Ruminococcus albus AD2013: one gene and its partners. The protein of the gene in region 2 interacts with the protein of the main gene of each other region in a pairwise test. Links are inferred from orthologs where the notes say so. Each region holds a gene or a part of one and is shown on either strand. Other genes may lie near its edges.

Region 1 (2,892 bases), 1.8 Mb from region 2 along the record:
CGATGAGTCGTATTGCTACGTATACGCTCGTATACCTGCGAATGACGGTGGTATGCGTTCGTATACTCTTGGATTTATTTCGCATATGGATACTTCACCCGAAGCATCGGGGGAGAACGTAAAGCCCCGTATCATCGAAAACTATGACGGTGGGGATATCACACTCAACGTCGAACAGGGGATAGTCCTTAAAACATCGGTATTCCCCGAAATTAAAGACTATATCGGTCAGTCGCTGATAGTCACCGATGGAACGACCCTGCTTGGTGCAGATGACAAGGCAGGTGTCGCCGAGATAATGACAATGGCTCACCGCCTGCTTACCGATGACAGCATCAAGCACGGCGATATAGCCATAGCTTTCACCCCCGATGAGGAGATAGGCGCAGGTACCGATAATTTCGACCTTAAAAGGTTCGGGGCTGACTACGCCTACACCGTTGATGGCGGCGGTATCGGCGAGCTTGAATACGAGACCTTCAATGCCGCATCTGCTGATATAACTGTGAAGGGCGTGAATGTGCATACGGGTGAAGCCAAGAACAAGATGATAAACGCCGCACGTATCGCGGCAGAGTTTGACAGTCTTCTGCCTCCCGAACAGAAACCCGAATTCACCGAGGGCAGGGAAGGGTTCTTCCACCTTATGAACATCACGGGCAGTACTGAAAGCGCGTCACTTTCATACCTTATCCGCGACCACGACAGGGCGAAGTTTGAAGCGAAAAAAGCCCTTATCACGAAGCTTGCGGATATCCTGAACCTGAGATACGGCGAGGGTACCGTCACCGCCGTGGTCAAGGATACCTACTACAATATGCGCGAGAAGATAGAACCCGATTTCATGTTCCTTGTGGAGAATGTTTCCGACTGCATGAAAAAGCTGGGGGTCGAACCGAAGATACAGCCTATCCGCGGCGGCACCGACGGTTCAAGCCTTTCATTCAAGGGTCTGCCCTGCCCGAATATATGCACAGGTGGACACAACTACCACGGCAGATACGAATACTGCTGTGTTGAGTCTATGGAAAAGATATGTGAACTTCTGGTCATGCTGACCGAGACCGTATAAACAGTAAAAGGCACTTCCAACAGCAGGGAAGTGCCTTTGATGTTATCATGAACTTATTCGGGGTCATATTCAAATTTCGGCATGGGCAGAAGCTTGTGCAGATTTCTTGCGTGCATACCGTCGATGCGGGCTTTCAGCTCAGGCTTGTCGGAGAGGTCTGTCTCTTTTCTGATGTAGCTGTCAAGCTCTGCATAGGTAAATCCCAGATTGTCCTCGTCTGTCTTTCCGCAAAGACCGTCGATAGGCGTTTTGTGAGTAAGCTCATAGGGCAGACCCAGCTCGTCACCAATAGCTATGACTTCACGTACACAGAGTTCGGAGAGGGGGCTGAAATCGCCTGCGGCATCACCGAATTTTGTGGAGTAGCCCACCCAGTCCTCGGACATATTGCAGGTGTTAACCACACGACCGCCAACACAGGCTGCAACTGCGTAAAGTGTGGACATTCTTATTCTCGGGGGAGTGTTCACCCTAGCCTGCTCAGATACTTCAAGAGCGTTGCCGATCTCACCCAGCAGTGCGGAAACTGTACTGCCAACATTTATCTCGTAGCTTTTTATACCCAGATGTGCCACCAGCTTTTTGCTGCAGTCAATATCGAACTGCTCTCCCTGTGGCATCAGCACACCGATGACTCTGTCCTTGCCCAGTGCTTCAACGCAAAGCGCCGCAGCTACGGAACTGTCCTTGCCGCCCGAGATACCGAGTACAGCCTTTGTTGTGGGGGTCGCGTTCGCCTCAAAATACTCTCTTATCCATTTGATAACTTCGTCCTTGACCTTTTTTGCATCGAAATTGCTCATAGTCTAAGCTCCTCTCTGACTTTCATAAGTATTATACCAAGACGGTTCTCGCCCTGTCCGTTGACTTTTCCCCAGATCCGATCATTCCAGTCGTTGCCCTCAACGAGTTCTTCGTCACCCGTTGCAAGAAGCTTTTCTGCAAGGTCTTTATTCTGCGTGAATTTTGCCTTGCATATCTCATACATCAGATCTGTCTTTACTTCTTCCCAGTCACTTCTCAGGCTGACTTTTCTCCCCGCCCTTTTTGCAGAATCGGGGTCAAGTCCCGCGAAAGACCTGCGCTCGCTTTCATCGAGGGTCTTCATCGCCTGAAAAGCGGCTTCGTTATTAAGATAGGTGATACCCTCAAAGGTCACCTTGCTTTCGTAAAAATTGCTCAGGAAAAAATATTCGTCCGTGAATCTGTCTATCATACCGACACCTCTTATTCGGGTCACGCCTTTCGGTAAAGCTTTGATGTCCTGTGTGCCGCGGCTTCATCGAAAAACTCTGTTTCCGTGAGCTTGCCTATCACTTTTTTCCTAAATCCCTGAGGGGAAATATGTATACCCGTGATGGCTTCGTAGGGCTGCTGGAGGTCTGAGATGGTAAAGTATTCGGGCATAAGTCCGAATATCATATCGTGGTTTATCACCTCGTCACGCAGTTTCAGGAATGCGTCGAGTATCATATTGCCGTGGTCGAATGCCAGTTTGTCCGACAGTGTTTTTCCGCATGAATATTCGTACACCACTTCGCCATTATAGTGAAGTTTCAGCGTAAGACCCTCATCGGTATCCGTGGCTTCAAGGTCCAGCCAGTGGGCTGATTCCGCATCGGAACCCGCCGCTGTGGAAAGTTCCACTGTGTTGGTCAAAGCAATAAAACAGCAGGAGATTATCCACCCTCTCGGGTCGCGGTCGGGTCTGCTGTAAACTCCCAGATTTATCAGCTTGGGTTCATTCACTCCCGCTTCTTCTTGCAGTTCTCTTACTGCGGCTTCTTCTATGGTCTCGCCCTTTCGCAGAAATCCTCCGG
Region 2 (2,921 bases):
GCTCTTTATCAGTGAGTCAGTCTTGCTCTGCCTCTTGCTCTTCTGCGAGCCAGCACCTTTCTGCCGTTAGCAGTTGCCATTCTCTTTCTGAAGCCGTGGACCTTTTTCCTCTGGAGCTTCTTAGGCTGATATGTTCTCTTCATGTCTGTTTCACTCTCCTTTATGAGTCCCGAGCTTTTCACAACTGTACCCTTATCAGGACACACCCGCAAAAAATGTCGGAAAAAATTATCCATAGCCTGTCTTGTAGACATAGCCCTTGTAATTTAACATTATACCTTACTTACATATAGTTTGTCAAGTCAGTTCATAATTTATTTAATAATTATTTATATATTTATTATTTTTATTATTATGATAACCCCTATCATCGGAACACTTCTTCAAAGATCACTTTCCCCTCTCTGACCTGCCGCCCCCTGAGATTAAAGTAAAATTTTTATTAAATTTGTATTTTGATTTGCATATATCCCTGTATATACACGGAAATCAACGCAAATATAGCAAACAAAAACCAGTACTATTATATATATAGGGGGTCTTGAAATTTAATTTGGAATGTGATATAATAAATTATATATTTGTGCCCTTTTTTATTTTTGGCAAAATCTGTAAATTTTTATTATATAAGATCTTCCTGCTTTCCATATCGCGGGAGGGTCTGATAAATGTGCCTCAGCTGAGAATAAACATCGGGTGCATACGGGTAAGATTTAAGGAGGTCGTAAGAGTTGATAAACTCATTCAATGATGTATTTGAAGAGGTATTAAAATATTGCTATCGTCTGACAGGAAGCGACGTACCCAATGATAAACGTATAAGCGAATCGGGATATCGTATGTGGATACAGGTGCTCAAGCCCTATAAGATGGAAAACAATGTGGCGTACCTGCTTGCGAAAAGCGATTTTGTAAAGCAGCAGACCATGACCGCATACGGTGACGTTCTCAACAAAGCTTTTGAGGAAGTAATGGGATTCCCCATCAAGGTGGATATCATGGTATCCGGTGATGACGAACCCGAGGAGAAGAAAGAGATCAGGATAGAGGATACCGAGCTTTCAGACGAAGCAGATGTTTATACCTTCGATAATTTCATAAGAGGCAGCTCAAACAGCCTTGCTTATGCATTCTGTAACGCCGTTGCCGAAAAGTACGATGATAAGAACGCTGAGCAGATCGACCCCGATAAGGTATTCAACCCCCTTATCATATACGGCGATTCGGGTCTTGGTAAAACACACCTTATGAAAGCTATCGAGTATAAGGTAAGCAAGAACCACCCCGAACTCAAGATAATATATACCACGGGCGAAGCGTTCATAAACGAACTGGTCAAAGCCCTCGAATTCAAAGATACTGTAAATTTCCATGAAAAATACCGTAATGCCGACCTCCTGCTGATAGACGATATCCAGATAATCGCAGGCAAGGAGAGAATGCAGGACGAATTTTTCCATACATTCAACGAGCTGTATAATGCCCGTAAGCAGATAGTGCTCACCTCCGATATCCTTCCCTCCAAGATGACAAAACTTCAGGACAGGATATCCACCAGACTTAGTCTCGGCGTGCAGGCTGACGTTCAGGCACCTGATTTTGAGACCAGAATGGCTATCATCAACCGCAAGGCTGAACTTCTGCAGCTCAAACTCTCAGATAATGTAGTAAGACTTATCGCTGAAAAGCTGAAGACCAATATCCGTCAGCTTGAAGGCACAGTCAAGAAGATCAAAGCTCTTACAGTGTATACCAACGAATCTCCGTCAATATCAATGGCACAGAGGGTCATAAAGGAGATAATCATATCCAATCAGCCCTCCGAGATAACCGTGGACAGGATAATATCCGAAGTTGCAAACGCATTCGATGTTACTGCCGATGATATCAAGTCAAATCACAGACATTCAAAGATATCCATCGCCAGAAAGATAACTATATATATATTGAAAGAGGTCAAGGGCATGACATATACCCAGATAGGCGATGCCCTAAATAAGAACCACTCTACCATGACCATACATTACCGCGACGTATCAAATCTCCTCAAATCAAATAAGGAAATGAAGGATACCGTTGACGATATAATCAAAAATCTCAAAGAGAAATAATCAACAATGTCAGTTGCTTATTCTTGATAAACAAATTAAAATTTGTATTAGTTCTCAACATTTTCAACAGGTTTTTCAACATTTCGCTTATCGGAGCGATCCGATATATCTCGGGATATCCCGACAACATCCGACAGATTTTCAAAATTTTCATCATACCCAAAAATTTGTTTTAAAAGCCAAAAAGTTGAAAGTTTTTATACCAACATTTTTTCAACCAAGTTTTAGCTTTTAAACCAACAATTTCTAAACAATTCAACACCCGAAAATTAAGTCAACATCTTCCCAACATTCATCCAACAAAAACTCCCCCCACCGAAACCCGAAGTTCAAAGGGCTTTCACCTACTTTCCAACATTTTCAACACACACTACTACTAATACTACAAATATATCTTAACTTTTGTTTTTCTTATCACGCAAACTCCACTTATCTTCTCACCCCAGCGTTGAATATTCAACAAGACGGAAAACCGTCCTGAAAAAAATACATCAGCACCTAATGAAAGGATTGATAATATGAAATTCATCTGTTCCAAGCAGACGCTTTACGATGCAATAGTCAACGTTTCAAAAGCAGTCTCCGAAAGGTCAACTCTCCCGTCACTGGAAGGCATAAAATTCTCACTGGCGGATTCTCTGCTTGAACTCACAGGCTATAACCTTGAAATGGGTATAAGAACAGTCATCTCCGTAAGAAGCGAAGATAAAGGCTCATGCATAATCAATGCCAGACTTTTCTCCGAGATGATAAAGAAAATGTCAGCTGATGAAGTTCTGATAGATATATCCGAAAGCTATCAGGTAACTA
Region 3 (2,993 bases), 1.7 Mb from region 2 along the record:
ATGAAAAATCCAAGGTCATCAATTCGGCGGAGATATACCGCGGATGTGCTATCGCACGGGCTGACGGCAGCTTTGCAAACGTCAGGGTCGCAGCCTCTCAGGCGGCGGATGAAATGCTGGGAATAACTGGAGTATTTGCTTCATTTGTTATGTACAAGCAGGGTGATTTTGTTAATATCTCGGCCAGAAGTATGGGCAAGTTCAATGTCCAGGTGATAATGGAAGCACTGGGCGGCGGCGGTCATCTAACAATGGCGGCGGCTCAGTTAAAGACCGATATAGAGTCTGCTGACAGGCAGCTTCGTGAGGTCATTGATGATTTCATCAAAAATATGTAAACCAGAAAGGTGTGTTTGAAATGAAAGTAATTTTACTTAAAGACGTTAAAGGTTCGGGCAAGGCAGGAGATACCCTGAACGTTGCTGACGGATATGCAAGAAATTTCCTTATCGCAAAGGGTCTGGCAGTTGAAGCTAACTCCAAGAACCTCAATGATCTGGCAGGCAAGAAGGCTTCGGCACAGCATAAGATAGATGTGGAGACCGCAGATAACAAGGCTATCGCCGATAAGATCGCTGATAAAGAGGTAGTTATCAAGGCTAAGGCAGGTCAGGGCGGCAAGCTTTTCGGCGCTGTAACATCAGGTGTTGTGGCTGAGGCTCTGAAAGACCAGTACGGCGTTGATGTTGACAAGAAGAAGATCGCGCTCAGCACGGATATCAAGGCTTTCGGTGATTTCACTGCGGCTGTCAAGATGTCTCACGGCGTATCATGCAGCATCAAAGTTAAAGTTGTGGAGGAATAAATGGCTGACATAAGCGATTTCAATGCAGTCAGCGGTTCTGATCTGCCCGGGAGGTCGCTGCCGTACAGTCAGGAGGCTGAAGAAGCAGTCATAGGCTGTGTTCTGCTTGACCCTGTGGAATGCCGTGAAAAGGCGATGGAGATGCTCAAACCCGAGCATTTCTACCGACCCAAGCACCAGCAGATATTCTCCATAATGATGAGAATGTTCACCACAGGCAAGGCAGAGGACGTCGTGACTGTCGTTGATGAGGCTGTCAATGCGGGTGTTTTCGAGAATTCCGCAATGGCGATGAAGTACCTCTACGGGCTGATGGACAACGTTCCTTCAACCAAGAATATCGAGAGCTACTGCAACATCATTTTGCAGAAGGCACAGCTGCGTTCTCTGATGAACGTAGCGAATGAGATAATCGCAAGCGTCAGTGATGGTGCGGGGGATCCGAAAGCTTTACTTGACAGTGCTGAACAGAAGATATTCAGCATAAGGCAGGGCAGGGACTTACAGGGTCTGACCAGGATAAGCGATGTAATCGTTGAGAATTTCCATCATCTGACAGAAATTTCAGGTCCCGATGCCGAGAAGTATCAGGGTGCAAGATCCGGATTTTCTCAGCTCGATCACGTTACTACAGGTCTGCAAAAGACCGACCTTATCGTGCTTGCAGCGCGTCCTGCGATGGGTAAGTCGGCATTTGCGCTGAATATCGCGGTAAACTGCTGCAAAGCTACCAAGAGGGACGTTGCCATATTCTCACTCGAAATGGGTAAAGAACAGCTGGTTGGCAGAATGCTGGCTTCAGAGGGTAAGGTAAACAATACTTTGCTGAGAAACGGCGAGATGAAGGACGAGGACTGGACAAAACTTGCCGAAGCTGCCGATGTTCTTTCACAGCTGCCGATCTATCTCGATGATGGTGCGGGCGGCGTTACTGTGCCGCAGATGAAAGCAAAGCTCAGAAGACTGAATAATCTGGGTCTAGTAGTCATAGACTATATACAGCTGATGGAATCGCCAAACAAGCACAGCAGCCGTGTTAACGAAGTATCTGAGATAACGCGACAGATAAAGCTTATGGCTAAGGAACTCAGTGTTCCTGTTATCGCACTTTCGCAGCTTTCACGTAACGCCGAGAAGCGTGACGATAAGCGTCCTCTGCTTTCAGACCTGAGAGAATCGGGTTCTATCGAGCAGGATGCAGATATCATACTGTTTTTGTACCGAGATGCTTACTATTCCGACTCAAAGGAAGACCAGACAGTGGCTGAATGCATAGTGGCAAAAAACAGACATGGTCAGCTTGGTACGATCAAACTCAGCTGGATAGGCGAGTATACATTGTTCAGAGGATTGGAATTCAGAAAAGATGAAAAGTGAGCTTGTTCAGAGAGTCGGTCGGACGATCGAAAAATACCATATGGCTCATAAGGGCGAGCGCTTGCTGGTCGGGCTTTCGGGCGGGGCAGACAGCGCTGCGCTCCTTTTGTGTTTGCATGAACTGGGATATGACATTTGTGCCTGCCACGTTAATCACTGTATACGCGGTGAGGAAGCTGATCGAGATCAGCATTTCTGTGAAGAATTGTGCCGAAGTCTGGGTATTGAGATCACCGTGAAAAGGGTGGACGTTCCTGCCTATTGCAGGGTCAATCCTGTATCCGAAGAGGAAGGCGCCCGAATGTTAAGGTATAAAGCTTTACAAGAGATAACGGCTGATAAGATATGTACAGCTCATAACCTTGACGACTGTCTTGAAACTACGCTGTTCAATCTTGCGAGAGGTTCCGGACTTAAAGGTATAGCTTCGATACCGCCTGTAAGGGATAACATAATCCGACCGCTGATAGAGTGCAGCCGAGCCGATATCGAGGATTATCTTGCAGAAAAAGGGCAGAACTTCGTCACGGATTCGACTAATCTTCTGGATGAGTATTCACGCAATAAGCTACGGCACAAAGTTGTTCCTGTGCTGCGGGAGCTAAATCCATCACTCATGGACACTTTCGCGAAAACCCTTGGATTTCTGCGGGAAGACAGCGCATTCCTGGAAAAACTCGCAGATGAAGCCTATGAAAAAGTCAACTGCGGAGACGGTTATTCCTGCAAGCTGATAAGAGAGCTGGATTATCCCGTAAGGCGCAGAGTTATCATGCGCATACTTTCAAAGTATGATATCGAAGTCGGACAG

What was found. Proteins that work in one complex are often made in the same cells at the same time.
Region 1: the proteins of dnaA (region 2) and nadE interact in binary tests that used the Escherichia coli proteins (3 or more experiments, as listed by UniProt). The link is inferred for Ruminococcus albus AD2013 from one-to-one orthologs.
Region 3: the proteins of dnaA (region 2) and dnaB interact in binary tests that used the Escherichia coli proteins (3 or more experiments, as listed by UniProt). The link is inferred for Ruminococcus albus AD2013 from one-to-one orthologs.

Annotation. Positions count from the first base shown.
Region 1 is NZ_JAGS01000001.1:1,136,577-1,139,468, reverse strand. It holds nadE (NAD(+) synthase), read right to left. Parts: upstream 1,876-2,892; coding sequence 1,126-1,875; downstream 1-1,125. Other genes in the region: N773_RS0105120 (NUDIX hydrolase), read right to left, coding at 2,309-2,892; N773_RS0105125 (NADAR family protein), read right to left, coding at 1,872-2,288; pepT (peptidase T), read left to right, coding at 1-1,072. UniProt on the Escherichia coli protein: Catalyzes the ATP-dependent amidation of deamido-NAD to form NAD. Uses ammonia as a nitrogen source.
Region 2 is NZ_JAGS01000001.1:2,899,878-2,902,798, forward strand. It holds dnaA (chromosomal replication initiator protein DnaA), read left to right. Parts: upstream 1-731; coding sequence 732-2,111; downstream 2,112-2,921. Other genes in the region: rpmH (50S ribosomal protein L34), read right to left, coding at 9-143; dnaN (DNA polymerase III subunit beta), read left to right, coding at 2,630-2,921. UniProt on the Escherichia coli protein: Plays an essential in the initiation and regulation of chromosomal replication. Binds in an ATP-dependent fashion to the origin of replication (oriC) to initiate formation of the DNA replication initiation complex once per cell cycle.
Region 3 is NZ_JAGS01000001.1:1,232,034-1,235,026, reverse strand. It holds dnaB (replicative DNA helicase), read left to right. Parts: upstream 1-805; coding sequence 806-2,182; downstream 2,183-2,993. Other genes in the region: tilS (tRNA lysidine(34) synthetase TilS), read left to right, coding at 2,172-2,993; rplI (50S ribosomal protein L9), read left to right, coding at 359-805; N773_RS0105550 (DHH family phosphoesterase), read left to right, coding at 1-338. UniProt on the Escherichia coli protein: The main replicative DNA helicase, it participates in initiation and elongation during chromosome replication. Travels ahead of the DNA replisome, separating dsDNA into templates for DNA synthesis.